DNA from 2 places in the Bradyrhizobium sp. WSM1253 genome. Region 2 is predicted to be linked to the other one. Evidence: riboswitches for the same ligand, from Rfam matches in the RefSeq annotation. Region 2 holds a riboswitch; the other holds the start of a gene.

Region 1 (15,073 bases), 4.2 Mb from region 2:
GGCTGATGTTGCGTGGCAATCTGCCGACGCCAGCACAGGAGCAGCTGCTGCAAGCTGCGCTGGTTGGATCCGTTGACCACGGTCCGCACGCGCCCTCCATTGCAATTGCCCAAATGGCGGTGAGCTGCGGCCTGCCCCTGAATGGCGCAATGGCCTCGGCAATCAACACGCTCGATGACGTGCATGGCGGAGCAGGGGAGCAGGCTATCGAACTCTACGAGGATGTGCTGCGACGGCGCCAAGGGCGAGAGATCGAGCAGGCCGCTGGCGCTGCAATCGACCATTTCACCGCAACCCGCAGCAAATATCTGCCGGGCTTCGGCCACCGGTTTCATCCAGTCGACCCGCGCGCGGCCCCGCTATTGGCGCTGGTGGATGCCGCAGCTGACGAGGGCAGTGTCGGCGGCGATTATGCCAAGGCCGCTCGCGCGATCGAGCGGGTGATGCAACAGCGCAAGAGCAAGCTCATTCCGATGAACATCGATGGCGCGACGGCGGTCATTTACGGCGAACTGGGCTTCGCCTCTCCGCTCGCGCGGGGGATCTTCTGCTTGTCGCGCGCGGTCGGAATCCTGGCTCACGCCTGGGAGCAAACTGGGCGCAACGATCGCAACAAGGGCCCAATGCCCAAGCAGTTCGGCTACAAATACGAGGGCCAGCCGCGTCGCAGGCTGGAAGGCGCATCATAAGCATCTCGAAAACCCGCCCAAGCTGATGGAGACCAGCGTGTTCTCGTCGATGCCGGCGGAGTTTCGTCGCCCGGGTGTTTCTTCGGAATGGGCAGACGCGAACCGCGGGGCATATCCAGTAGATTGTTTCATCGAGGGACCGTCGTTCGACCAGTCCGGGAATCTCTATGTCGTCGAGATCCCCTTCGGCCGCATTTCCGGATTTCACCGGAGGGCGTCTGGTCTTTGATCATCGAATACGACGGCTGGCCGAACGTCTGAAGGTTGCTCCGGACGGCCGGGTGCTCGTGTCCGACTATATCAACGGTCTCCTGGAGCTCGATCGACAGAGAGGGACCATCCGGCCGTTGCTGGGCCACCGCAATTCCGAGTCCTTCAGAGGCTGCAACGACCTGCATATCGCGACCAAACGCGACATCTCTTTCACCAATCAGGGCCAGACTGGATTGCACGATCGTACCGGCCGGGCATTTCGACTGTGCCCTGACGGCCGGATCGACTGCTTGATTTCTAATGGCCCGGGCCCGAATGGCCTGGTGCTCAGTCCGGACGAGACCGTAATGTACGTTGCAATGACGCGCGACAATTGCATCTGGCGCGTACCGCTGATGCGTGATGGCGTGGGGAAAGTCGGACGATTCAGCTGGTTCTTCGCGACGAGCGGTCCTGACGGACTGACGGTCGATCAAAAAGGGAGGCTCTTTGTCGCGCATGATTCCCTCGGCCACGTCTTCGGTGGGGCCAAACGGCGAAAGCGGTCCGCTTGCATCCAGTCCTGCGCAGGGTGGAAGCTGCACGAATGTCGTATTGGACGCGGCACTCGGCGCATTGCTCATTACGGAATCTTCTACCGGATCAGTGTGATGGCTGATCTCGCTCACCTTCCTCGAAATTCGCCAGCAGGCGTGGCAAGGTGGTGCGGAATCTTTTCACGCGCCGGTCCGCCGCACCAAGCTGCAGGAATGAGTGTGGTAGACGACTGGCTAGCCAGTCGCCGAGAGAATGTAATTGGTGACGAATGGATGGCGTTTGTGTGCGGTGATCTCAAACCAGAGCCGGTAATCGCACTGCATGGGAAGCGCAAAAGAAGGATTTGTAATGCTGGGTCGGGCTCCGCCCGGAACGGGCGCCGCCGACCTGTCGCCTTTTGGTCGGGCGGGTCGCGGTATCGCTTCCCACAACGCAGAATGATTGATCGCCGATATTTTCGAACGTTCTCGCCAAGAAGGCCGAAGAGGTAACCGCTCGCGGTGGGAGTCAGCACCGCATCAGCGTCAAGGTTCTCGATCATGCTTGGCCGCGACGCACGCGTGAAGCGTTCGTTTTGAGAAGCAACAAGCCCAGGATTTACTGCTTGAAGGACTTTACCGATAGCACGCTAGCCCAGAGCGCTTTAAGTGTGTGGCGCAGAGGTCGTACTACTGTCAGAGCCTCTTGCGCGCGCGCAATCCTCCAACCCGATAGCCCCTCTCCTCGTAGAAGTGGCGTACCCGTTCTAGGGCCGGATAACCATCCGGAGGCAACGTAACCTCAATCATCTGCCAGCCGCGTCGCTTCGCCTCCGAATCTACCGCCTCGAGCAGATGCCGACCGCAGTCAGAGCTCCGGAAGTCACGAGAAATCCATAGCTCCTGAAGCACGCCGTACGCTCCGGCTGCTCTCACGGCCTGTACGGCCGAGATGCTAGCTACCCCTACAATCTGCCCGGTGCCTTGTTCCTCAACGACAAAAATGAAGCCCTGTTCGGGATCCTGAATCAGGCGCAACGCCGCCTGCTTCGCGCCTTGAAGGCTGAACTCCGGTCCGGGGCCACCTAACTCGGAAAGTAGCTCTTCGACCGCTTTTGCGACCGCGTTCTCATCTCCTGGCACGCTCTTGCGCAAAGCCGTGCCCGCGCTGGACGTGCCTTGCCCTTCAGCACCAACACGAACACCCGACCTGGCCCTCTGGGGGAAATTCATGCTCAGGAGGATACAGAAAACGCAATTGAGAGCAACTATCAGGCTCGGTAGGAAGCAGCACGTCCACACTCGCTATAGGCAACAGAGCTGAGGTAATTGCAAGCCATTGCCGTTCTCAGAATCGACTGCGGCTTGAGCAGCTGCGAACTCATGATGGACTGCCTTCGATTGGAAAACATATCACGGCACACGCCGGTCATGCCGATCAAACATTCGTAAGAGTGATTGCCGATCGTCGCTCACGAACTACTCGCTTCAATAAATCGTGCGCCACGATGATCGCAGCGCCATAGAGCGTCAGCTCGGTGCGTGCGAAGGAGAGATTCCCACCTCGCGTGCGTCACTCGTACTTGAGCGAAGCGCGACAGGTATCATACGCGTGCGTCCGATAAAATCGTCTGAGCAAGATGGCGAAAGATTTTGCACACCAATGCACTATCTTAAGCTTATCTCGAACAATCGAAAGATATCGGGAAGCACAGCTTGTTTGGACCTTCGCTCCTCGTTTAAGGCACCGTCACGGAACAGGAGTGGTTGCGATGGAACATGGGCAGGCCGAACTGGTCGGAGGGAAACCTGTGATCTTCGGGCAACGTAAGGTGCGACCGCGGGCGTGCCTGGCCGTCGGCAAGCGGCATCTGCGCGCCTTTCTACGGGATGTGCTGGAGGATATGGGGTTTGTTATCAGCGAATGCAGGACTGCTGACGAGTTGCCGCACGTACTCCGCACGGAGTTCCCTGATCTGATCCTGCTCGGCATTGGCTCGGACCGCATCGAGCCTGGACGATTGCTCGAGATACTGGTATGCGAAGAGTTTGCAGGCCGAGTGCTGGCGTTCGGAGCGCGCGAGTCGATCATCATGGCGGCAGTGCAGCAGGTCGGTAGTGAATATGGACTTGCTATGCTGCCGCCGCTCAGGGCGCCGTTTGCAGCCGAGACGTTGCGCGATCGGATCGGCATGCTCTTGCCAAGAGAGCCGGCGCCCCGTCCCGCGGTCCATGTCGGAGAAGCCTTACACGCTGGCTGGCTTGAGCTCTGGTATGAGCCGAAGTTTGACGCGTGTACCCTTAGCCGCCGCGGCGCCGAGGCTCATGTGCGAATGCGGCACCCGACCTGGGGCGTTGTTCCACCGGCCTATTTCATCCCGGAATCTCACGATCCGCATTTTAGGAACTTGTCGCAGTTCGTGATCGACCGCGCGATCAAGGATTGGCAGTATCTTCTGGAGCAGCAAACTTCGATCGATCTCTCCATCAATCTCCCGGCAGCATTCCTGATTGACCCGCAGGCGGTACGCGATCTCTGTCGGCGCATGCCGTCGCACGCCGCTTTCGGCGGTTTGACGATTGAAATCGAGAGCGTGGAAGCGATCCAGAACCTAGATCTCCTGGTCGAGGTTGCGCGTGAGGTTCGCTTTCACAACATTGGCCTTGCAATCGACAATGTCGGTGCCAATTGGCCGCAGCTGATGGGGATGACAAAATTCCCGTTCATGAAATTGAAAGTAGATCGTCAGTTCGTCGGCGGCTGCGCGAATGGGCCCCTCAAGCGAACGGTGTGCCGCCATATCGTCGATCTAGCCAAAGAGTACAATGTGCGCACCGTCGCCGAAGGTGTGGAGAGCCAGGCTGACCTAATCGCTGTGGCCGAACTCGGCTTCGACCTTGCGCAGGGCCATCTGTTCGGAAAAGCCATGCCACTGAAGCAATTTGCACAGTCATCTTTCAACCCTGCTCCAGCTCGTCCAAAATAGTTGTGAGTGGCTGAGTGCGGCCAAGCGACGCTCGCGAGCACCGCCATGCCTACTCGGCACCAGGCATGAGGCTGAGCGCAATTCAGTCGGTCTGCAAGGCCAGTGTCGCTCGTCCCGCAGCACTTCATTTCCCTCCGAAGCTTGTTATACCACAAGCCCGTTTTGGCAAGCCTCCAGCGAGTCCTCCGCGCAGCTAGCGTTGCAGCCATGAGCGAGGCTTGCACAAACCTCCAGTCGGGGTGTGTGACCGGAGGTTTGCCGAGATCCGACGTAGACCTGCGTCCGTTCGCGGGTTTTTGTCGCCGCCGGTGGAGGAAGCGTCAGCCTCGCTTGCCCCCGCGCTGACGTGCCAAACAAACCGACGGACGCTTCCAGCGTCAAGTCGCGACTGACTCTCGCAAGAGGGCCCGATAGCTCGTAGCCTGAAATTGAAGCGACCTGTTGCTGTCGCAGACGCAACATGGTCTCAGACCCGGGACAGCCGAATTGGGCAAATTGCCCAACATTGAGCGCGTCTGCGTTTGGCACGGCATTTGAAAGGGATCGCCCATGGCATCGCTCGCCTAAGGAGTCGGAAGGCATGGCTTACAAGATCGTCGCTTCGCAATGCACCGTTTGTGGCGCATGTGAGTTCGAGTGTCCCAACGCGGCGATCAGTCTGAAGCGTGACATTTACGTTATCGATGCCAAAAAATGTACGGAGTGCGAGGGCCATTGCGACACGCCGCAATGCGCGGTGGTCTGTCCGGTCCCTGACACCTGTGTCCCGTCCAAGACAGGATAGGCAGCCCGCGACCAAAAGGCCTCATCGCTCGATTTCGCGAACGAAGTTGTAGATGTGGGACCTTGAGGAGACCACGACCGCATGGGGCGCATCGAGGTCGATTAACATCGTTATCAGCTTAAGACGCTGAGCGACGCCGAGGAACCCCTCAAAGGGCTCTGTCGGAGGACACCGTCGAATTTGTCACGAACAAGGACAAGGCCCTCGATGCTCAGTGGCCGCGTTACGGCCTATCGTCACTGGCGGCGAGTCGAGGCGAGGCAGACCCGGCGTCGAGCGGCCACGGACGCATCGAAGCCGGCGCAAAAGTCGCTGAGCACGTGAACACCTAGTGCACCGAGAAGATCATCTTGGCCAACCTCACGGAGGCGGACGACCTCGTGCCTGGTCGCGGGCCCGCCGAACACCAAGGAGCCGACCTGATCATCCGTTCGGTCCTGGAGCAATCCGGCTTTCGAAATTTCTAGGGAGCCTCGTGGGCTGTGACCAAACGGATGCCGGCCGAGGATGATCGCACCTTCCTGACGCGCAGGTTCGAAAAGTTGCTGACGGAAAAGGTCGCCTCCTCGCGATCACACAGATACCGAAAGCCGCCCGGGTTCGTTCCGGTGGTGGAGCTCAACCGTTACGCGAGCAGGGAGCGAATGCATTTCAAAAGCGGAGCCTCCACAGATCCGGGCGTGTTCACTAGGCCGCGAGCAAGACCGTCTTACCTGCCTAGTGCGCTCGTAATCGCTTGGGCAATATCGCAGCGAGAATCGGTAGGTTGACGCATCGATCCTCGTGCGCATAATTCAAGCCGTCGCGGTCTCCGGATTTCGTTTGATCCGGAGCTAAGAGGGAAGCCGGTGCAATGCCGGCGCTGCCCCCGCAACTGTAAGCGGCGAGCCGCTGTCCAACGAAGTCACTGAAGCCATGCGGCTTCGGGAAGGCCGGACAGCAGCGACGACCCGTGAGCCAGGAGACCTGCCTCGACAAGATATCGTCCACGGGCGGGGCGTCCCGGTGTGCGCCAAGCAGTTGTCGCTCACGCGATGTTCGCTGTCTGCGTCCGCCATGGCCTTTGCCCCAACATGGGGTCTAAGCTATGTCAATCCTTTCGCTTCCCGTTGCCACACTGGGGACGTCACGCATCGGCCCACGACGCGAACTCAAATTCGCGCTCGAGAGCTACTGGGCGGGAAAATCTAGCGAAGCCGAGCTCCTCGAGGCGGGGAGTGGACTTCGTGCCGCTAATTGGGCACGGCAAAAATCCCGCGGTGCGACCGTCATTCCTTCGAATGACTTCTCGCTCTACGACCATGTGCTCGATACCAGCCTAATGGTCGGCGCCATTCCCGACGTTTACGGCTGGAACGAAGGTCCTGTGTCGCTCAAAACCTACTTCACCATGGCGCGTGGCGCTCAAGACGGTGGTCACGCTCAGCATGGGCCCGGCGTAGCCGCACAGGAGATGACGAAGTGGTTCGATACGAACTATCACTACATGGTGCCGGAATTTCACCAGGATCAGATCTTTAAGTATGCCTCTCGGAAGCCGATCGAGGAATATGAGGAGGCAAGAAGCCTCGGTTATCAGACGCGGCCCGTCCTAGTGGGCCCAGTCACTTTCCTGAAGCTCGGCAAAAGCGTAAATCCCGCATTCAATCCGCTGTCGCTGCTTGATCGACTCCTCCCCGTCTATGTCGATGTTCTCCGCGAACTAGCCTCGCGCGGCGCTGAATGGGTTCAGCTCGACGAGCCATGCCTAGTGATGGACGTCGACGAAGCATCTCGGGCCGCTGTCCGCCGGGCCTATGCTCATTTCGCTAAGGCCGTGCCGGCGCTTAAAATCATGCTGGCCACATACTTCGGGGCTGTCGGCGACAATCTTGAAACAGTATTGGCCTTGCCCGTTGCCGGGGTTCATGTCGACCTGGTTCGTGCACCTGACCAGTTGGACGCGATTGTCGCCAGAGCAGGTAGAGATCTAGTGGTCTCGCTCGGTGTCGTTGATGGTCGCAACGTGTGGCGCTCTAATCTGCCGGCGCTACTCGACCAACTTGCTCCTATGGTCAAAAAACTGGGCAGGGACCGTGTTCAGATTGCCCCCTCCTGCTCGCTGCTTCATGTTCCGACCGATATTGAACTAGAGATCGATCTCGATCCCAATCTGAAGACGTGGTTGGCGTTCTCAGTGCAGAAGATCAAGGAACTTTCGATATTGGGCAAAGCGCTGGCTGGCCATGCTGCCGACGTGGCCGATGAACTCACGCTCTCAGAGGATGCATCCGTCACCCGCGAAACATCGCCGAAGATCCACAGTGCGAACGTCGCCGGACGAATGGCCGCGATCGACGATAGCATGCGTCGCCGTCGCAGTGCGTTCACCCAGCGCGCCGACGTCCAGCGCGTCGCCTTCGCATTGCCGATGTTTCCAACCACAACCATCGGATCTTTCCCGCAAACGGCGGACGTCCGCAATGCGCGTGCAGCTCATGCGCGGGGAGCGCTGAATGACACGCAGTACGAGCAGCTTCTGAAAGCGGAGACAGCCCATACCGTGCATTGGCAGGAAGATATCGGCCTGGACGTGCTCGTACACGGTGAGTTCGAGCGCAATGACATGGTTCAATACTTTGGCGAGCAGCTGTTGGGTTTCGCATTCACCAAGCACGGCTGGGTTCAGTCTTATGGCTCGCGGTGCGTTCGTCCTCCTATCCTGTTTGGAGATGTCTCCCGCCCGAAGCCCATGACCGTTAAATGGTGGCGACATGCGCAGTCTCTGACCAAAAAACCCGTCAAGGCTATGCTGACCGGACCGGTGACGATCCTGAACTGGTCGTTTGTCCGTGACGACATCCCGCGGAGCGAGACATGCCGACAGATCGCTCTCGCGATCCGAGACGAGGTCATCGACCTTGAGGCGGCTGGAGCGACCATGATCCAGATCGACGAGGCTGCGTTGCGGGAGGGATTGCCACTGCGCAAATCGCACTGGAAGGACTATCTAGATTGGGCAGTGGACAGTTTCCGTGTTTGCTCCTCCGCTGTCGCTGACGGAACTCAGATCCATACGCACATGTGCTATTCCGAGTTCAACGAAATCATCGATGCGATCGCAGCAATGGATGCCGACGTCATTTCAATCGAGGCGTCGCGCTCCAAAATGGAATTGCTCGACGCTTTCAAGAGCTACAAATATCCTAATGAAATCGGGCCGGGCGTCTATGACATTCATTCACCGCGCATTCCCGCAGCAGCCGAGATCAAGCAGCTGATTGTGTTGGCGCGGCAGCGGGTTTCCGATCGGCAGCTCTGGATCAATCCCGACTGCGGACTGAAAACTCGAAGATGGGAGGAGGTGCGTCCCGCGCTCGTCAATATGGTGGCCGCCGCACGCGAGTTGCGGGCCGAGGCATGATCGTACGGAGCGTGTCGCCAACCTATCTGTGAATAAGATGAACGCGCTTTGGGAGCTCGCGATAACCTTGCGAGCTTCCAAAGTTTCCAGCGCCTACGAATGCCGGTTTGCCCCGGCGGAGGCGATCGCATACAGCGGCGACAAGCTCGAATCCGGCGGACGACCGCATGCCGGCCATACCGATTAGGTGACATATTCCCAGTCACTTGCGCTCGACGCGAACCACGATCCTATCGCTTCATTTATCCATCCCATGGATGCGTCCCATCACAACAATCTATTTTACCGCCCTTGCGGAATTTCATACCTAATTTGCGCCTTCGCGCGGTCTTCGGGAAGATTTGCTGGTATTCGGCGGTGCCAAAATACTGGCGCGTGACGGCAAACTGACGGTTGTTTCAGGGCTCGGCAGTCAAACCGCCTGCGCGATGGATCCCAGCTCCGTCAAGGCGCTGCCCGTGCCAACCGGACAGCTGGCAAGTGGTGAGCAAGTCCTGAAGTTTACGACAGGAGCGGAAGGCAAGCGGCTCGCTAAGTTGTGCAGAGCGATATCCGCTTCTTGTTGTTTGACGGCGAGTGCCCTCGTCGTAAGTCGATCGCCGGTAGTCCTCCCTACCGACGAAAGCTGGAACGATGCGGAAAGCAGCGTCGCTCCCGCGTGACTTTCGCCCGGCCTCGCATTGAGGCCGGGCGGCTTTTTATGTGCCTGCTTATCAGTGACAGCAGGGGATCATTCATTTTGGCGTCATTGCGGGACCCCGGGTTCTTGGAGCGCATCTGTTGCTGTTCGGCAGGGCATGAGGGCCGGTGCTGCTAAGGCTATCTGTCTATTGAAGGCTTTGGTGTCGTGTTGGTGCGCGTCGGCAGTATCGGATATTCGATCTTAGGCAGCCGACCGGTCAGCGAATTCAGAAATGAGATAATGTCGTTTTCCTCTCTATCGCTAAGCTTGGTGCCGAGCTGGATTTCACTCATCAGGGCAACAGCTTGCTTCAGGCTCCAAACCTGTCCCGAATGAAAGTAAGGGGCTCGCAACGCGACGTTTCGCAATGGCGCCGCGCGGAAGACATATTCGTCGCCGACCGCCCTGGTGACCGCAAACCGACCCTTATCGGCGTCCGGAAGCACGCTGGCGTCCGGCTTTTTCATCACGCCGAACGGGAAGTAGGCCTGTCCACCGAGATTGATACCATTGTGGCAAGAGGAACATCCCTTCGCCATAAACAGTGCCAACCCTGACTTCTGCTGATCATCGAGAGCATGTGTATTGCCCTCCAGATACTGATCGAATGGAGCCGCAGGTGTAATGAGAGTCGCTTCAAAAGCCTCGATCGCCTTCGCAAAATTTTCAAAGGTGACCGGTCTCGCTTCGTTCGGAAAAGCGTTGTTGAACAAGACGACATAGCCGGGCATTGAGTTCAAGAGACCGAGCACATGATCTGGAGTCGCATTCATTTCGGCACTCGCCTGCACAGGGCCGGTGGCTTGCCTTGAGGTCCGCGGCGCGTCCGTCCCAAAATTGCGCCGCATTGAACACTGCGTTGTAGACAGTTGGGGCCCGGCGCAGGCCGACCTTCCAGCCGTGACCAACGGAGGTCGGACCGGCATCGACTCCGCCGGTGCCGAGATTGTGGCACGTATTGCAGCTAATGATTCCGCTCGCCGATAGCCGCGGATCGAAGAACAGCATCTTGCCAAGCTCGACCTTTCCATGCGTCACCGGATTGTCTTTTACTGCAGGAATGACCGAGGGGATTGGATGGAAGATCTGCTTGGCGTTTCTCATCAGATCATCGCCGGCGTTAGCTCCTGACGACATCAGCAGCCCAATAGCTAAAATAGATGCTTCAGCGACAAGCCGAAGCTCCGGGATTGACATGTTCATACACCGCCTCATTAGTTCTGATTGTTAAACGAGGAAACCGTCGAAAGCGATGCCACGCGTTCCTCGACGGTCCGGCGCAGCATGCAGCGGATCATCTGAAGCGAGGCTGCATCAAAATGTGCGACTTTGCAGCTGGCCGCCGGCGTTCACGCACGGGCTTGAGGGGCTTACGTGATCGCGAGTTCGCTTTGAGCTTAGATCGCGGCCTTTCTGTTGGTTCAGCCTAGCGCCTCAACGTTCGGCGTGATGGTCGATCTGACAACAACAAGTGTGTTGCAAGCAGGAAGCTGTCCGGTGGCCGCATCGGTGATCCATCGAGCGATTGGCTGGCCAATACGCTCCCGCAAAGTTGATGTATCCGTCTTACTCCGCTGGCCGCGCTCAGCGCTCACGGTGTCATTGGACAATTAGCAACTGCGATGCCAGTTGCGTCCGAGATGCAAGTTGCTGATTTAGTTGTAGAACGGGTCCGGACGAACAAACAAAGTCTGATGTCTTGGTGTGATCACTACATTCAGTGTCACAGATGCTACAAGGCGCCAGGCCCGGCTAGAGGTGATCGCAGATGCTTGTGGTGAAGTTCGCTTGCCAGCTTGCCGGCCGCACGCGGGAACGGCGGTAACAAGACCTACGCAGCTGGGCGAGACACTGAGAGGCGCCCGGCGGTGCGCATCGTTCACGATTTCGCCGAGCCCAGCCGACTGAAGCCTCTCCGACTTATATCCAGGCCGCTCTGGCGCGCCGTCACCACGAAGCCCGGCTCGTTTGTAAGGACGAGCCTCAGAACCGAACATGGCTTGTTTCAATTCCACCTGAGGTTCGCTGGCATGGCAATTGCCGTGCTCAAGTCTGAAAGGCGCGGCTGCCCAGAGTTTGACGGTGCGACCGTCCGATTAATCGCTACTCCAATTCGACAGGGACCGGCCTGACCCCTGATCCGGCGGGTGTTGGTTGGATTACCTAGTCGGCCCACTCACGGGCTGCTGCTAGCTTTTGAAATCTTGCGGGCTGAGGGCGATTAGCTGAACTTCTGCAGGAGCAACCGCTACTTCGTGCTCTTGCGTTGAAAGACGCCGATACAAGAGGACACGTTGGGAGGAGATCGTGACATCATGTCCGCGGATGGCCCAAGTCCTGAGATCTATCGGCGTGTTAGCGAGGAAGGACGTGATTGAGCACTCGTCCATGGCTGGTTTAAGTTGGATACGGTATCCGTGATGGCTTCGATTGACGAGCGCTTGAATGAGATCAGATCTGTACGGAATGACATTTGGCGTTGTCGCAGTAGGCTTCAAAGCGAGCTAGATGATCTCCAGCGTAAGATGCTCGAAGAGCGTCTGCTTGAGCGGCAGTCTGCCTTTGAACGGCTCGTCTCGGCCACATTTCCTTTTACATTGAGATTGTGAAGCAAAATTTCGGGACCTGTGCCGCGGGAGCATTCCGCGTTAAATAGCGTCCGCTCACAGAGCGCCTGCGCCTGGGTCAGGAATGTAGCGCTCCGGCGCCGCGGGCCGTCGCGCCCCTCATGGCCGCCGCCGACCTGAAAAGCTCGGCCCATAGCCTTGGTTCACCGACGTGCTGCCCGCTGCGCATCGATAATGAAATCGTTCCGGCCCCATCCAAGGGCACTGCCGGGGGATACCGCTCGCCTCGCTTCTGCGACACCGCAGTCACCTGAGTAACGTTGATCCGGCAGAGCGATCGAAGGAGCTTGAATCGCCCGTAGCGTCAGATTGTACAGAGCAGGGAACGATTTTTCAGATCAGGTGCAGTCGAATGATAAGACCCGCTCTCGCTTTTGTACTATGTTCCGCTCTCGAGTGGATCGGGCTAGGCATGGGGGCGGTTGCGGAAACAAGGCGGTACGCGTGCACGATCACTGCCGCCGATCGAGAGCCGGCCGGAGTTCGGAATGAGCGGATTATTCTCACCGTTCAATATGGCTGCCGGATCGAAGGTGGTCTCTTGACCGACGCGGGGATCACAGCAGTGTCGGTCAGCGAGTGGGCTGCTGACAAAGGGACATACTTGGCCTCCATGGAATTTCACCACGCGCTGGAGGGAGTTGCACTTGGGCAACTCTCCGAGGCGACCGACTTCTCTAGCATGGAAGGCGAGCAAGGCATTGGGGTCGCAACTTCCGGCACGACAGTTTTCACATTCGCATCTGGTTCATTGGCCGACCTTTCAGGGAAGACTCTTAAATTCACGACAAAACCCACCGGCCTACGTAGCTTCGAGTTGGAGTTCACAGACTGGCCAGAATCTCTTCTATGGAAGTGACGCGTGTCTTACGCTGAATTCCGCAGGCGCGTGCACACGAATACTGTCCATACTCTTAAGCACACACATATGTGGTCCCCGGCCGATATATGCCGTCCCCCAAGACGAGCACACCCGCAACAAGTTAAGCCAAAACTCCGAAGGCACTCGAGCGCGGTAGAGCGTTCAAATTGACCTTCACGCGGTCCGATCAGCAGCTCTTTTGGCCGCCGATCCGCATATGGGACGATCTGGCCTCGCATGGCAGCGCCTGCGCGACGCGGAAGCTATCAACACGGAACAAACGCAGCCCGATCATGAGCACGAGGAAGAAGTTGCCCGCCAACCGCCTCCCGAACGCGGACGAGTACCAACTCAAGGCAGCCCTCATTGTACACTGAAGCGGTTGATGGCGGAGCGGGAGATCACTCAGACCGAAGCCGCGAAGCTCGTCGGCGTGAAGCAGTCCAACATCTCCAAGCTGCTTCAAGGGCAGTCCAAGTTGGTTTCCGTGGAGAAGCTGCTGCGCATGCTGGCGGTGTTCGATCAGGACGTCGAAATAAAGATAAAGCCACATCGGAAGCGTGGCGAAGGGGGCCGGATCACGTTTATTCGGGCCTAAGAGCTGCCGAAATGGAGGGTTCATGACATCTAACCCGACGGCGGCAAAAGGGCCCATGAACTCACCCTGCAGTGCCCAATCTGCAATCGAGATTCGGCTGACTGAATCCTTCGCCCCCGCTGTTCTCGCCGAGGCCCGCCAGCGTTTCCAGGAACAACTGGGCGAAGGACGCGAGGTCGCCCGAGAGACCGAAGCGCTTCAGCAGGAGCGCGAGAAGCTCAAAAGGGAAGATTAACGGGTCTAACGCTAGGTCGTGAACCGACGCGGCGGCTTAGTGCAGCAGCCAACTCGTCCCTACAGAAGCGAAAGGCGCGCGAGGCAGAGCGACCGATTCGGAGGAGATGATCTCCGCTTGCATGACGGGCATCTTCCATCCAGAGGGCAGACATCGTTAGAGCGGGATCCCGGCTGGAGTCTTCGCCAGCCCAAGTACCGAATGCCGTGACATGGCGTCCAATGCGGATTTCGAGGACAATCGGCACTGACACGGAGAATCAATTTAGCTGAGCGCGGTCAAGCCAAAGACGAGGTTCAGGATGGCCCCAGGCGTAGTGATGCCGAACCTAGAAGGCGATGATGGTTGGCAGAAGGTACCAAGTGGAATCATTCCAACCAGTCCAACGGACATGCGGATCAAAGCGGAAAGCGCGACGATGGCAGCGATGAGTCCGATCCCGAACTGCCGGTGCTCGGTGATGTTCAAGATGAGCGATTGGGCGATACTTTCTTCGTCCCTCCCTCGAGCTTCAATGCGGCAAGTAACCGATCTGTGGCGGCGTCGATTTTCGAAGTGGAGCCGTTCATATTCCTCGCGAAGCGCGGCATCGACGAACAGGGTCCGTCACGGAAGCCGAAGCTGATCATCTTGAAGAACGCCGGCGCCGACCCCTGGGCTTTCGGGATCCCTCACGCCCGATGGCCGGTTCTAACGTCAACTTCTCCTCCATCTCATTCAGGACGCAAAATGACTGAAACAACCGCGAGAAAGGCGACAGCAGCAATTGATCCGGTCCGGACACGTCCTCCCTGTGGGTCGTCCGCATAGATTCCACCCTGGATTTTCGTGTCGATGCTGGTCCCGTAAGCCCAGCACGAAATATAAACGCTCAGAATGGCAACCTGGATAATCTCAGGATTTGCATTCGACAGCGCCGTGATGGGTATGTCCTTGAGCGCAAGTCCCATGAACCCAAGCGCTATTACCGCCGGAACAGTGGTGATGCACCAATTTACGAACGTTGTAATGCGTGAAATCCGCACCTGAGCACTTCGGTCCGAGGTCTTGGCCCTTTTTACCATAAATTACCTGGGCAAGAAAAATACCGTTCAAGGGGACCATCGGCGCGCTGTTCTGCAAAAAGGCTGGCGGAGCGCGTTAGCAAAACTGGTTTCAATGGCGATTGATACACCACGCAACGGAGGTAAGCGTAAGGAATTTCGATCCTGTCCTGGAACGAGAAAGGATAAATCGACCAGTGGTCCGCATTCGACCTGCCTTATCTCGACTGCCGACACTTGCGAAGCTGCCGGCCTTTCCGTGAATTCGCTCAAACTGTCTGACGCGTCAGAATCCGATGTTCCCCTTTGTCGAACTACGCCGAACGCAAAAGCTGCAGATTGTTTGATGCGGAAGCGCCCTGTGTCGTAGCCGGCAAGTTCAAATCCGGGCAAGCCCAGGGTGACCGTTTGCGGAGTTTAACCTACCGCGCTGCT
Region 2 (14,320 bases):
GCCGGTCTCGACGCTGCGGCGGCTCAAGGTGCTCTGCGACACCGGCGGCCACGTCGCATCGCAAGCCGCAATCGCGCAGCTTGCGCTGGCTTCGGGCCTCTATGCGGGGCCTGTTATCGGCGAGATGACCGTGCCCGAGATGGGTATTTACGATCCGGCGCGCGGCGTCATTGCCGCGCCGGCGTCGGATGAGGGCACGCCGCGAGCGCTCGTGGCCTTCTATCGCTCCTATCTCACCGCTGCCGACACTGGCCCGGTCGATGCCCTGATCGCCGCACTGCGCGAGAAGGGGTTCGACGCGCTTGGTGTGTTCGTCACCTCGCTGAAGGCCCCGGGCGTTGCGGATTGGTTGCGCACGTATCTCGCGCAAAATCCTCCGGCCGCGATCGTCAATGCGACGGCGTTCTCGGCGATGGGCGACGACGGCACGATGCCGTTCGATGCCGCATCCTGCCCGGTGTTCCAGGTCGCGCTCTCCACGGCACGGCGCGAGGACTGGGCGAGCTCGCTCCGCGGCCTGTCGCCCGGCGACCTCGCGATGCATGTGGTGCTGCCCGAGGTCGATGGCCGCCTGTTTGCGGGCGTGGTGAGCTTCAAATCGGCCGCGATGCGCGATCCCGATTTGCAATTTTCGCATCTGGCACACAGGCCCGACGAGGAGCGCGTGAAGGCCGTGGCCGCGCGCGTTGCGGCCTGGCAGCGCCTTGCGGAGAAGCCGGCCGCCGAAAAGCGGATGGCACTCGTGCTCTCGAACTATCCGGGCCGCCCGCATCAGATCGCGCATGCGGTGGGGCTCGATGCGTTGGCCTCGGTCGAGGCTTTGGCGTCCGACCTCGCGGAGACCGGCTTCGATGTCGATCCGGTCCATGCGCTCGGTGAGACGCTGCTCAAGCAGACCTTGAGCTGGAGCGTTGCCGATTACCGCGCTGCGCTCTCGTGCCTTCCGCAAGTCCTGCAGGATGATCTCGCGCAAGCCTGGGGCGCGCCGGAGACCGATCCGGGTTGCGGCGACGGCGCGTTCCATTTCGCCGCGATTCCATGCGGCCGGTCGATCATCGCGGTTCAGCCGGAGCGCGGCGATGCGACCAGGCGCGATGCCGAGTATCACGATCTCGCCCGTACGCCGCGCCATGCCTATGTCGCGTTCTATCTCTGGCTCCGAGCGCAGGGCTGTGATGCCGTCGTGCACATGGGCGCGCACGGCACGCTGGAATGGCTGCCCGGAAAATCCGTGGCGCTGTCGCAGGCGTGCTGGCCGGAAGCCCTGATTGGCGATTTGCCCGTCATCTATCCCTTCATCGTCAACGATCCCGGCGAAGCCGCGCAGGCCAAGCGGCGCCTGGGTGGCGTCACGATCGGCCATCTGCCGCCGCAGCTCGCCGCATCGGCGGTGCCGGACGGGCTGCGCAGGCTCGAACAGCTCCTCGACGAGTACTCGACGGCCGATGGCCTCGATCCCGCCCGCCGCCAGCGTCTGATCGCCGCGATCCGCGACGAGGCACGCGCGGCTGGCCTCGAAGACGATCTTGGCCTCGATGCAGCGGCCGCACCGGCCGAAGCGATCCCGCGGATCGACCGCTTCGTCTGCGACCTCAAGGAAAGCCAGTTCGGCGACGGCCTGCACGTGTTCGGCCGCGGCGCCTGCGGTGAAGCGGAACGCGACGCGTTGCGGGCCGCGCTTGCAGGACGGCGCGTCGCGCCGGGGCCGTCAGGCTCACCGTATCGCGGCCGTCAGGACGTGCTGCCGACCGGGCGCAATCTCTTTGCCGTCGATCCGCGCGCGGTGCCGACGCCGTCCGCGCATGCGCAAGGCATCAAGCTCGCGGAAGAATTACTCCGTCGTCATCTGCAGGATCATGGCGACTGGCCGAAGGGCCTTGTCGTCGATCTCTGGGGCTCGGCGACGATGCGCACCGCGGGCGAGGAGTTTGCCATGGCGCTGCATCTGGCCGGCCTCGCACCGCGCTGGGATCATGCTTCCGGCCGTGTGACCGGCTACGACATCATCGCGCCTGCCGAGCTTGGCCGGCCCCGCATCGACGTCACGCTGCGCGTCTCGGGCCTGTTTCGCGACGTCTTCTCAGGCCTCGCGCAATTGTTCGAGGCGGCAGCCGAGGCGCTGTCGGCCCGCGAGGACGAGGGCGACGAAAATCCATATCGCCATCGCACATCGCGCGTGTTCGCCCCGCGTCCCGGACAATACGGCGTCGGCCTCTCGGCAATCCCGGACGACTTCACGCCCGAGACGCGCCACGCCGCCGGCGAAGCCTGGCTGTCGGCATCGTCATGGGCGTTCTCGGCGGACGGCGAGATCAGGCTCGATCGTGCCGGCATCGAGAAGCGGCTCGCATCCGCCGATGCTTTTGTTCACGTGCAGGATTTGCCGGAAACCGATCTTCTGCTCGCGGCCGACTATGCCGCGCATGAGGCCGGCATTGCGGCGGCCGCAGCCCATCTCGGCGCGACAGGGCCATCGCTCTATCATCTCGACGCGACGCGCCCCGAGCAGCCGCACGCGCGTACGCTGACCGAGGAAATCTCCCGTGTCGTCCGCGCGCGCGCGGCCAACCCGGCCTGGATCGCGGGCATGATGCGCCACGGTTTTCGCGGGGCGGCCGAGATCACCGCAACGATCGAGCACATGGCCGCCTTCGCGCATCTGGCCGGCGCCGTGCCGCCGCATCTGTTCGACCTCTATTACGATGCGACGCTCGGCCATGACGACGTCCGCGCCTTCATGGCTCGCGAAAATCCGGCGGCACTCGCTGCGATGGAGACGTGTTTCGCGCGCCTGCATGAAGCCTCGCTCTGGCGGACGCGCCGCAATTCGATTGCGGCTGCGCTGCGGGAGGCGTCATGAGCGCTTCCGTGGTCAAGGGCTGGTGTCCCGGCGCGCTGCGCCCGATGCAATCGGGCGACGGGCTCGTGGTCCGCGTGCGTCCGTTCGGCGGCCGGCTCGAAGCTGCCCAGATCTCCGGACTGGCCCATCTCGCCGAACGCCATGGCAACGGCCTGATCGACGTGACCAGCCGGGCCAATCTCCAGATCAGAGGCGTCAACGAGACCAGCCACAGGCTGCTGCTCGACGGCCTTGCGCAACTGGCGCTGCTCGACCCGGATGCTGAGACCGAATCCCGTCGCAACATCCTTGTGACGCCGTTCTGGCGTGCGGGGGACGCGACCCAATCGCTCGCCGCCGAGCTCGAGGAGGCGCTCGCTGACAGCAAGCTCGAACTTCCAACCAAGTTCGGCTTCGCCATCGATGACGGCACTTCACGCGTGCTTGCGGGCGATTCCGCCGACGTGCGGATCGAGCGCGATCGTTCCGGCGGCCTGCTGGTGCGGGCTGATGGCGACAAACTTGGCCGCTCCGTCGCGCGTGGCGAGGCCGTGACCACCGCGCTCGCATTCGCCGACTGGTTCGTGACCTCAGGCGGCGCCAGAGGGGGGCGAGGGCGGATGGCGGCGCATCTTTCAGCCGGTGCAATCTTGCCGGCGGCATTGCGCGGCGAGGCCGAGCCGGCGCCGATCATGGCCACGGCGCGTCCCGGCCTCTATGCGCAAGGTGCGATGGTCGGGGTCGCCTTCGGGCAGATGGCGCATGCGACGCTCAACCAGTTCGCCGGTTGCGGACATGCGCTGCGCATGACGCCATGGCGGATGGTTTTGAGCGAAGGCAAGCGCGCCATGCCGAACGCGACTGGTCTCATCACCGAGGCCTACGATCCTGCGCTGCGCGTCATCGCCTGCAGCGGCGCGCCACGCTGTCGCGAGGCGCATGCCGATACGCGTGGCCTTGCCGCGGCCCTGGCCCCGAACATCGGCGCGGCCGCACGGCTCCACGTCTCCGGCTGTGCCAAGGGCTGCGCCCATTCCGGTCCCGCCGCCATCACTCTGGTCGCGACCGGCGCCGGCTTCGACCTCGTGCGCGCCGGGTCGACACGCGATGAGCCCATCCTGCGTGGGCTGAACCGCGACGACATTGTCCGAGATCCCTCCATCCTGATGGGAGGGCACTGATGCCGCACTCGTACGAGACCGACGGCGCGGCGATCTACCGGCAATCCTTTGCGACCATCCGGGCTGAAGCCGATCTTGCGCGCTTCACGCCGGACGAGGAGCAGGTGGTGGTGCGGATGATCCATGCCGCCGGCATGGTCGGCCTCGAAGCGCATATCCGCTTCACATCAGGCATGGCGGTCGCGGCGCGCGCGGCCTTGCAGAAGGGCGCACCGATCCTGTGCGACGCGCGCATGGTCTCCGAAGGAATTACGCGCGCGCGGCTTCCCGCGGCCAACGCCGTCATCTGCACGCTGGGCGACGAGACCGTTCCCGCGCTCGCGCAGTCCATGCGCAACACTCGTTCGGCTGCTGCCCTGGAGCTATGGCGCCCACATCTCGACGGCGCGATCGTAGCGATCGGCAACGCGCCGACCGCGCTGTTTCACCTCCTCAACATGCTGGAGGACCGGGACTGCCCGCGGCCTGCGGCGATCATCGGCTGTCCCGTCGGCTTTGTCGGCGCGGCCGAATCCAAGGCTGCGCTGATGGCCGATCCGAAGGTCGCCGCGTTGACGGTCGAGGGCCGCCTCGGCGGTTCCGCGATCACGGTCGCCGCCGTGAACGCGCTGGCGAGCCGGAGCGAATAGCGATGGGACGCATCATCTGCTGCGGTCTCGGCCCCGGCGATCCCGATATGATGAGCGTGCGCGCCGATCGCACGGTGCGCGGCGCCAGGCATGTCGCCTATTTTCGCAAGAAGGGTCGGCCCGGCCAGGCGCGCCGCATCGTCGAGGGCATGTTGGCTACCGACGTCACCGAATATCCCATGGAATATCCTGTTACGACCGAGATCGCCTTCGACAGGCCTGAATATGTCCAGCTGCTTGCCGGCTTCTACGACGAATGGTCGGAACGTCTGGCGCGGCTGGCGCGCGCAGTCGACGTGGTCGTGCTCTGCGAGGGCGATCCCTACTTCTACGGCTCTTTCATGCATCTGCACACCCGCCTGCAGGGCCGCGTCGAGATCGAGGTGATCGCCGGCATTCCCGGCATGGTCGGCTGCTGGAATGGCGTGGGACAGCCGATCGCGCTCGGTGATGACGTGACGACGGTGCTCATGGGCACGCTCGCCGAAGCAGAGCTCGAGCGCCGCATGCGCGATTCCGATGCGCTCGTGGTCATGAAGACCGGGCGCAATCTCGCAAAGGTGCGCCGCGCGCTCGCGTCCGCCGGACGGCTGGACGACGCCTGGCTGGTCGAGCGCGGCACCATGCCGGGCGAGCGCGTGGTGCGGCTCGCCGAGATCGACGCCGCCGACTGCCCCTATTTCGCGATCGTGCTCGTGCACGGCAAGGGCCGGCATCCGGACGCCGCCGAATGACGGGCACGCTGACCATCGCGGGGCTCGGGCCGGGCAGCGACGCGCTGGTGACGCCCGAAGTCTCTGCCGCGCTTGCCGCCGCGACCGACATTCTGGGCTACGCGCCCTATGTCGCGCGCGTGCCGCCGCGACCGGGACTCAAGCTGCATCCCTCCGACAATCGCGAAGAATTACAGCGCGCGAGCGAGGCCTTGCGGCTCGCGGCCGAAGGCGGGCAAGTCGTCATCGTGTCCTCCGGCGACCCCGGCGTCTTCGCGATGGCCTCCGCCGTGTTCGAGGCGCTCGAACAGGCGCCGCAATGGCAGGAGCTGCCGATCCGCGTGCTGCCCGGCATCACTGCGATGCTTGCGGCTGCCGCGCGCGCCGGCGCGCCGCTCGGCCATGATTTCTGTGCGATCAATCTCTCCGACAACCTCAAGCCGTGGGCGGTGATCGAGAAGCGCCTGCGGCTCGCCGCGGAAGCCGACTTTGCCATTGCCATGTATAATCCGCGCTCGGCGAGCCGGCCGGAGGGGTTTGGCCGCGCGCTCGCGGTGCTGAACGAGGCCGGCTGCGGCGACCGCTTCGTGATCTTCGCGCACGCGATCAGCGCCGTCGATGAAAAGATCGAGACCGTCAGGCTGAACGAAGCCCGGCCTGAGATGGCCGACATGCGCACGCTGGTGATCGTCGGCAACTCGCAGACACGCCGCGTCGGCCGCTGGATCTATGCGCCGAGGCAGGCCCGATGACCGAACCACTGCATGATCTCGGCCACGCTCTCGACGCGCAAACGTTCCGGCAGTTGCGGTCGCGCGATCATGATCACGGGCAGGCCGAGCCTGCGGGCTGCGTCGATCTTGGCGCGCGCGCCGTCGCCGCCCGAATTGCGGGCGACGATCCGAGTGATGCCTCGCGCGCGCAGCATCTCCAGTTCGCCCTCAAGCGTGAACGGCCCACGCGACACGATGACGTCCGCGGCGAAGGGCAGCGGCGCTTCGAGCGGATCGACGAATCTCAGCGTGTAGGCGTGCTGCGGCTTGGACGCGAACGGGGCGATGTGCTGGCGGCCGATGGCGAGGAACACATTTGCCGGCGCCTCGGGCAGTGCGGCGACCGCGGCGTCGATATCAGGTATGTCGATCCAGTCGTCGCCGGGCGCTTTGGTCCAGGGCGCGCGCTCCAGAGCGATCAGCGGCGTGCCGGTTTCCGCGCATGCCGCGACCGCATTGCGGCTCATCTCGGCAGCAAAGGGATGCGTCGCGTCGATCACATGCGTGATGTGCTCGCTGCGGATGTAATCGACAAGACCGCTCACGCCGCCAAAACCGCCAATACGCGTCGGCAACGGCTGAGCGGCGGGTGCGCGGGTGCGGCCGCCATAGGAATACACGGCAGCGATGCCGGCGCGCGCGATCTCCGCCGCGAGCAGGCTCGCGTCGGCCGTTCCGCCCAAAATGAGGGCGCGTGTCATGGCTGATCCCTGGCTGACCATCATCGGCATCGGCGAAGATGGCCTTGCCGGGCTGTCCGAAGCAAGCCGAAAGGCGCTCGATGATGCTGAAACTGTCTTTGGCGGTGAACGGCATCTTGCACTGGCCGGTGTAACCGGGTGCGGCCGTCCATGGCCGGTGCCATTCGATGCAGATGTCGTGCTGAGCTGCCGCGGCCGTCCGACTGCGGTGCTCGCCTCCGGCGATCCGTTCTGGTTTGGCGCCGGCGCGAGCCTTGCCGAGAAGCTCCATGGCGACGAATGGATCGCGCATCCGGCTCCCTCGACATTCTCGCTCGCCGCCGCGCGACTAGGCTGGCGCCTTGAAGCGATTGCCTGTCTTGGTCTCCATGCCGCGCCATTCGAGCGCCTCGTGCCACATCTGGCGCACGGTGCACGCATCATTTGCCTCGTGCGCGACGCGAAGGCGGCCGGCGATCTCGCGAAATGGCTGACGGCGCGCGGATGGGGTGCCTCGGCATTCTGGACGCTCACCGCGCTTGGCGGGCCGCGCGAAAGTATCGACGCGCATCGCGCCGATAGCTTCGCAGACCGTCTTGCCGGAACTCTGGTCGCGGTGGCCGTGGAGGCGAGAGGAGCGCAGGGCCTTCCCCGCAGCTCGGGACTATCGGACGAACTCTTCGTCCATGACGGCCAGATCACTAAGCGTCCGGTCCGTGCGCTTGCGCTCTCGGCGCTGGCGCCGCGTCCCGGTGAACGGCTGTGGGACATTGGTGCTGGCTCCGGCTCGATCTCGGTCGAGTGGGCGCTGAGCGGCGGGACGGCGATCGCCGTCGAGGCGCGCGAGGATCGCGCCGCGAACATTCGCAACAACGCAGCGGCGTTCGGGTTGGCGCATCGGATCACAGTCATCGCGGGAAAGGCGCCTGAAGCCCTTGCTGCGCTGGACGGGCCTGACGCCGTGTTTATCGGCGGCGGGCTCGACATCGCGATGTTCGACGCCGTCTGGTCGCGGCTCGCATCCGGAACGCGATTGGTTGCCCATGCAGTGACGCTGGAGACGGAAGCGCTGCTGGGTGAGCTGCACCAGCGCCACGGCGGCGACTTGATCCGGGTCGAGCTTGCGCATGCCACTCCGCTCGGCCGCTACCGGTCCTGGGAGGCGGTGCGGCCCGTGGTGCAATGGAGTGCGGTCCGATGAAGGTCGCCGGGCTCGGATTCAAAAAGGATGTCACGCTGGCCTCGCTGCATGAGGCGCTTCTGGCGGCCGGCGGTCCCGAAGGCCTCGCAGCATTGGCAACGGTCAGCGACAGGGCCGACGCGGAGGTGTTGAAGCAGCTCGCGCGCGAATGCGGCGTGCCGATCAAGGCGGTCGCCGCCGAAATGCTGGCCGGCATCGACACGCCGACCCAATCAAAACTCGTTGCCGAAAAATTCGGGACGGGATCGGTCGCCGAAGCGGCGGCTCTCGCGGTGGCTGGACCTCGCGCGCGATTGATTGCGACGCGGGTGGTCTCGCAGGATCGCACCGCGACCGCGGCGATCGCGGAGGGAGACGGCGCATGACGGTGCATTTCATCGGGGCAGGGCCGGGCGCCCCTGACTTGCTGACATTGCGCGGCCGCGACCTGATCGCCGTCTGTCCGGTTTGCCTCTATGCCGGCTCGCTGGTGCCCGAAGGCGTGCTGGCGCATTGCCCGCCCGGTGCGCGGATCGTCAACACCGCGCCGCTGTCGCTCGAGGAGATCGTCGCGGAGATCGCCGCCGCACATGCTGATGGCAAGGACGTTGCGCGGCTGCATTCCGGTGATCTCTCGATCTGGTCGGCGATGGGTGAGCAGCTTCGCCGCCTGCGCACGCTCGACATTCCCTACACGGTGACGCCTGGTGTTCCCTCCTTCTCGGCCGCCGCGGCTGCGCTGGAGGCCGAGCTGACGCTGCCCGGCCTTGCCCAGACGGTGATTTTGACGCGCACGCCGGGCCGCGCCAGCGCGATGCCGGAAGGCGAGAACCTCGCCGCCTTCGCCGCCACCGGCGCGGTGCTCGCCATCCATCTGTCGATCCATCTGCTCGACAAGGTCGTCGCCGAGCTGACGCCGCATTACGGCGCGGATTGCCCGGTCGCGATTGTCTGGCGTGCGAGCTGGCCCGACCAGCGCATCGTCCGCGCCACGCTCGCAACACTCGACGCTGCTGTCGGCAGCGAGATGGAGCGCACCGCATTGATCCTGGTGGGCAAGACGCTGGGCTCGGCGGATTTCTCCGAGAGCCGTCTCTATGCCGCCGATTACGACCGCCGCTACCGGCCGGTCGGCGCCGAGCCGCGCTTTCCGGAGGTGTCGTGATGGCAGCAGGGCTCGTCATCTCCGCCCCGGCCTCCGGCGTCGGCAAGACGACGCTGACGCTGGCGCTCGCCCGCGCCTGGCGCAACAGCGGATTGCGGGTGCAGTGCTTCAAGAGCGGCCCCGATTACATCGATCCCGCGTTTCATGCAGCCGCTACGGGACGCGCCTCGGTCAACGTCGACAGCTGGGCGATGGATCGCGGGACAATCTCGCATCTCGTCAGCCGCGGCATTGACGCCGATGTCGTGCTGGCCGAAGGCTCGATGGGTCTGTTCGACGGCGTCGCCGCGCGCGGCGTCTGCGGCACCGGAGCGACCGCCGACATTGCAGAGATGCTGGACTGGCCGGTGCTGCTGGTGATCGATCCCTCGGGACAGGCACAGACGGCGGCGGCGATCGCCGCAGGCCTTCGCGATTACCGCGCGGGTGTTCGCCTCGCAGGCGTCGTGCTCAATCGCGTTGCGAGTCCACGCCACGAAGCCCTCGTGCGCCGTGCGCTGCTGGATGTCGGCATCGCCGTGTTCGGTGCGCTGCCGCGACACGCCGAGATCAGCCTGCCGAAGCGACATCTCGGGCTGGTGCAGGCCGAGGAGCAGGCGGAAATCGGCAAGCTGATCGACGAGGCTGCGCGCTTTGTCGCCGAGCATGTCGATCTCGACGCAGTGCTGCGTTCGGCCGCCACCTGGTCCCCGCAACCTGCCGCGAGCGGCGTCAACGTGACGCCGCCCGGTCAGCGCATTGCGTTGGCCCGTGACGCCGCGTTCTCCTTCGTCTATCCGCATATGCTGGAAGCGTGGCGCGCGGCGGGTGCGGAGATATCGACATTCTCGCCGCTGGCTGATGAGGACCCTGATCCGGGCGCCGATGTGTGCTGGCTGCCGGGCGGCTATCCCGAGCTGCACGCCGGCAAGATCGCGGCCAATGCGCGCTTCCGCAGCGGATTGCGCGCATTCGCCGAAACGCGCCCGGTGCACGGGGAGTGCGGAGGCTATATGGTGCTGGGCACCGCTTTGACCGACGCCGACGGCATCAGCCACGAGATGACGGGCCTGCTCGGCCTGGAAACAAGCTTTGCCAAGCGCCGCATGCATCTGGGCTATCGCCTCGCCGAGCTCACAGCGCCGATGCCGGGGCATCGGGCGGGTGCACGCCTGCGTGGCCATGAATTCCACTATTCGACGATCCTCGCGCAGCCCGACACGCCGCTGGCGGTCGTGCACGACGCGACAGGCGCCGTCATCGCCGAGACCGGCTCGCGCCGGGGACAAGCCACCGGCGCGTTCTTCCATCTGATCGCGGAGGACCGGTGAGCGGTTTTGTCTCCTTCGTCTCCGCCGGCCCCGGCGATCCCGAGCTCCTCACGCTCAAGGGAGCCGCGCGCCTGCGCGAGGCCGACGTCGTGCTCTATGACGATCTTGCTTCGGGCGCGATCCTCGATCTGGCCCGGCCCGGCGCCAATCTCGTCGCGGTGGGGAAGCGGGCGGGACGGCCCTCGACCAAGCAGCACCATGTCAACCGCTTGCTGGTCGACTATGCCGTAACGGGCGCGCGCGTGGTGCGGTTGAAGTCGGGCGATGCTGGCATCTTTGGCCGGCTCGAGGAGGAGCTCGAGACGCTGCGCGAAGCGGGCATCGGCTTCGAGATCATTCCCGGCGTCACCTCGGCCTGTGTCGCCGCCGCGCAAGCCGGCATTCCGCTGACCCGGCGTCACACCTCCCGCCGCGTGCAGTTCGTGACCGGGGCGGACGTCACCGGCGAGCTGCCGCCAGATCTCAATTGGGTGGCGCTGGCCGATCCGGAGGCGACGACCGTGGTCTATATGGGCCGGCGGACGTTCCCGGCGCTTGTCGTCAAATTGATCGAGCACGGCCTCTCCCCAACCACTCCGGCGGTGTTTGCCGAATCGCTCGGCCGTCCCGATGAGCGGTTGGTCCGCACCACCATTTCGGAACTTGCCGAGCAACTTGCGCGGGGCGGGGCGGCCTCGACGGCGGCCGTGATCCTGTTCGGCGCGCTGGCGGGGGATTATCCGTCATGACCGCCTCGTCCGCCCTTCGCCCCTTGACGCCCGGCCGGCGAAAGGGGCACACAGGAGAGGCATGGTGCTCGACGCGGCGCAAAGCGCCGGAGCATAATCGGGAATGGGGATGGGCGGACCCAGTTGCGGCGCTCAAAACCCCAGCCGCCCCCGCGACTGTAAGCGGTGAGGGACTTCGATCAGCCACTGGGCCGCAAGGCCCGGGAAGGCCGGAGACTCCCAGTGAACCGCGAGCCAGGAGACCGGCCGTGCACGTTTTGAGGCCAAGGCCGTCGGGTGTGACGGCAAGAAGGATCTGAGCCATGCATATCGAACCCGGACTAGTCTCGGACGCCAAGCTCGTGCTGAGTTACGCAACCGGCATCGCCGTCGGCGGTGTTGCCTTGAAGCTCGCGGTCGAGACCGTGCGCGAGCAGGGCATCACGTCGTTCGCGGCGCGGACGCTCGCCACCACGGGACTCGTGTTTATCTTCTTCGAGATCCTGCCGCACTTCCCCGTCGGCGTCTCCGAGGTGCACTTCATCCTCGGCTCGACCTTGTTCCTGCTGTTTGGCGCTGCGCCTGCGGCCTTCGGCCTCGCGTTCGGCCTGCTGTTCCAGGGCATCTTCTTCGAGCCGCCCGACCTGCCGCAATATGGCATGAACGTCACCACGCTGCTGGTGCCGCTGTTCGGGATCCAGGCGATCGCCACGCGGATCATTGCGCGCAACACGGCCTATGTCGATCTGAAGTATCGCCAGGCGCTGGCGCTTTCGACGACCTATCAGGCGGGCGTCATCGCCTGGGTGGCGTTCTGGGCGGTCTATGGCGCCGGTTTTGGCGCGACCAACCTCGTCAACATCGCGACCTTCGCGGCGTCCTATGCGCTGGTCATCGTGATCGAGCCGCTCGCCGATCTCGGCGTGCTGGCGCTGGCGAAGTCGTTGCGCGGCGTCACCGCGCCCGGCCTCGTCACCCCGCGTTTGCACAACGCGGCTTAAGTGACAAGCGAACGGGCGGCCGTCATGGCCGCCCTTCGCAGGCACGATGCTCACGCTCTCCCTGATAGGCATCGGTTGCGGCGATCCCGAGCAGCTCACGCGCGCCGCGATTACTGCCATCAACGCGGCTGATCTCGTCCTGATCCCGCGCAAGGGGACGGCCAAGTCCGATCTCGCCGATCTCAGGCGGACGATCTGCGCCGATGTGCTCGCCAGCGACACGACGCGCATTGCCGAGTTCGATCTGCCCGTCCGCGACGCCGCTGAAGCGGACTATCGCAAGGGCGTGGACGATTGGCACGATGCCGTGGCCGCTGCCTGGTCGCAGACGATCGCAGATCATCTCGAAGGCGAGGGCAATGTCGCAATATTGATCTGGGGCGATCCCTCGCTTTATGATTCCTCGCTGCGCATCGCGCGGCGGCTCGATCCCTTGCCTGACATCAGGGTCGTTCCCGGCATCACCTCGATCCAGGCGCTGTGCGCGGCGCATGCGCTGCCGCTCAACGATATCGGCGAGCCATTTCTGGTCACGACCGGCCGTCGCTTGCGCGATGGCGGCTGGCCGCAAGGTGTCGATACAGTGGTGGTGATGCTCGACGGCGGCACGGCGTTCCAGTCGCTTGATCCGGAAGGCCTGCACATCTGGTGGGGCGCCTATCTCGGCATGGCCGATCAGATCGTCATGTCCGGCGCGCTGGCCGAGATCGGCCCGCGTATCGTCGCGGTGCGGCAAGAGGCGCGCGAACGGCACGGCTGGATCATGGACAGTTACATCCTCAAGCGCAGGCCGTGAGGCAAGCGAGGCAGCATGCTCCCCGAATGGATCACCCAACAATGCCCTGATATTTCGGCAGTCCATCGCGACGCGGCGGTGGCGCGACAGGCGCAACTGACGAAACCGACCGGCGCGCTCGGCCGGCTCGAGCAGCTCGCGATTGAGCTTGCGGGCCTGCAAGCAACCGAGCAACCGCGCGCGGCCCGGGTTCCGATCATCATCTTCGCCGGCGATCACGGCATCGTCGCGCAGGGCGTCTCGGCCTATCCGCAAGAAGTGACCATCGCGATGCTGGCGAATTTCGCCTCCGGCGGTGCCGCGATCTCGGTGCTGGCGCGTGAGCTGGGCTCCAGCCTGGAGGTCGTCGACGCCGGCACGCTGGCGCAGGAGGAGATGGCTGGAATCGTGACCGACAAGCCGCGCAGCGGCACGCGCGATTTCAGCGTCGAAGCTGCGCTCACCTCCACAGAGCTGGCATTCGCCTTCGAATCCGGCCGACGTGCGGTGACGCGCGCGCAGGCCGGGCAGCCCGATCTTCTGATCTTCGGCGAGATGGGCATCGGCAACACCACGACATCGGCGGCGATCGCGGCCGCCTTGCTCGGCGTGAGCGCGGAAGAGATCGCGGGCAGCGGCACCGGCATCGACGCGGCCGGCCGTGTGCACAAGGCGCGGGTGATCGACGCCGCGATCGCACGTCATGGCATTACGGGCGCGTCGCCCGAAAAGATCCTGTGCGCCGTCGGCGGCCTCGAGATTGCGGCCATCTGCGGTGCCATTATCGCGGCTGCACAGGGCCGCATCCCCGTGTTGATCGACGGCTTCATCGTATCGGTCGCGGCACTTGCTGCGGCGCGGTTGAATCCCTCGTGCCAGCCGTTCCTGCTGGCATCGCATCAGTCCGCCGAGCAGGGGCATCGGCTGGTGCTTCGCGCGCTGAATGTGCAGCCGCTGATCAGCCTCGATCTCAGGCTCGGCGAAGGATCGGGGGCGGCCATCGCGCTGCCGCTGGTGCGGTCGGCCTGTGCGCTCCACAACGGGATGGCGACCTTTGCGCAGGCCAATGTGCCTGATCGTCCGGCCTGATCAAATCGTCCGCTGATTGACCGAGACGATGCGCCAGCCGGTCGAGAGCCGGTCGATCCGAGTCAGCGACAGCGGATCGATCACAAAGCGCAGGGCCGCTTTTGGCGTCAGATCCAGCGCGATGCACAGCGCCGCACGGATCGTGCCGGAATGCACGACGAGCGTTGCGGCCCCGCTGCTGATCTTCGACAAACCCAGCCGCACCCGCGCGACCTGATCCTCAAAGCTTTCGCCGCCCGGCGGCCGTGCGCGCGCCGGATCGCTCCAGAACCGTGCAT

What was found. A riboswitch is a leader RNA that binds a small molecule or an ion and turns the genes downstream of it on or off. The one in region 2 is predicted to bind cobalamin.
Region 1: linked by a shared signal. The riboswitch ahead of metE (5-methyltetrahydropteroyltriglutamate--homocysteine S-methyltransferase) and the one ahead of BRA1253DRAFT_RS08695 (energy-coupling factor ABC transporter permease) in region 2 are both predicted to bind cobalamin.

The regions. Positions count from the first base shown of each region.
Region 1 covers NZ_JH600073.1:5,669,520-5,684,592, forward strand. The annotation lists gene BRA1253DRAFT_RS28090 (citryl-CoA lyase) at 1-689, shown strand, start outside; gene BRA1253DRAFT_RS46260 (SMP-30/gluconolactonase/LRE family protein) at 857-1,930, shown strand; gene BRA1253DRAFT_RS28095 (GNAT family N-acetyltransferase) at 2,114-2,572, opposite strand; gene BRA1253DRAFT_RS28100 (EAL domain-containing protein) at 3,190-4,404, shown strand; gene BRA1253DRAFT_RS41835 (4Fe-4S binding protein) at 4,985-5,188, shown strand; cobalamin riboswitch at 5,977-6,177, shown strand; gene metE (5-methyltetrahydropteroyltriglutamate--homocysteine S-methyltransferase) at 6,276-8,591, shown strand; gene BRA1253DRAFT_RS45370 (cytochrome-c peroxidase) at 9,411-10,004, opposite strand; gene BRA1253DRAFT_RS45375 (cytochrome-c peroxidase) at 9,940-10,476, opposite strand; gene BRA1253DRAFT_RS28120 (hypothetical protein) at 12,313-12,759, shown strand; gene BRA1253DRAFT_RS28125 (helix-turn-helix domain-containing protein) at 12,962-13,360, shown strand; gene BRA1253DRAFT_RS28130 (hypothetical protein) at 13,383-13,595, shown strand; gene BRA1253DRAFT_RS43770 (hypothetical protein) at 13,941-14,405, shown strand.
Region 2 covers NZ_JH600073.1:1,438,821-1,453,140, reverse strand. The annotation lists gene cobN (cobaltochelatase subunit CobN) at 1-2,860, shown strand, start outside; gene cobG (precorrin-3B synthase) at 2,857-4,020, shown strand; gene BRA1253DRAFT_RS08740 (precorrin-8X methylmutase) at 4,020-4,649, shown strand; gene BRA1253DRAFT_RS08735 (precorrin-2 C(20)-methyltransferase) at 4,652-5,383, shown strand; gene cobJ (precorrin-3B C(17)-methyltransferase) at 5,380-6,114, shown strand; gene BRA1253DRAFT_RS08725 (cobalt-precorrin-6A reductase) at 6,090-6,836, opposite strand; gene BRA1253DRAFT_RS08720 (bifunctional cobalt-precorrin-7 (C(5))-methyltransferase/cobalt-precorrin-6B (C(15))-methyltransferase) at 6,835-8,016, shown strand; gene BRA1253DRAFT_RS08715 (cobalamin biosynthesis protein) at 8,013-8,381, shown strand; gene cobM (precorrin-4 C(11)-methyltransferase) at 8,378-9,160, shown strand; gene BRA1253DRAFT_RS08705 (cobyrinate a,c-diamide synthase) at 9,160-10,470, shown strand; gene cobA (uroporphyrinogen-III C-methyltransferase) at 10,467-11,198, shown strand; cobalamin riboswitch at 11,244-11,464, shown strand; gene BRA1253DRAFT_RS08695 (energy-coupling factor ABC transporter permease) at 11,501-12,178, shown strand; gene cobF (precorrin-6A synthase (deacetylating)) at 12,225-12,974, shown strand; gene cobT (nicotinate-nucleotide--dimethylbenzimidazole phosphoribosyltransferase) at 12,990-14,042, shown strand; gene BRA1253DRAFT_RS08680 (histidine phosphatase family protein) at 14,043-14,320, opposite strand, start outside.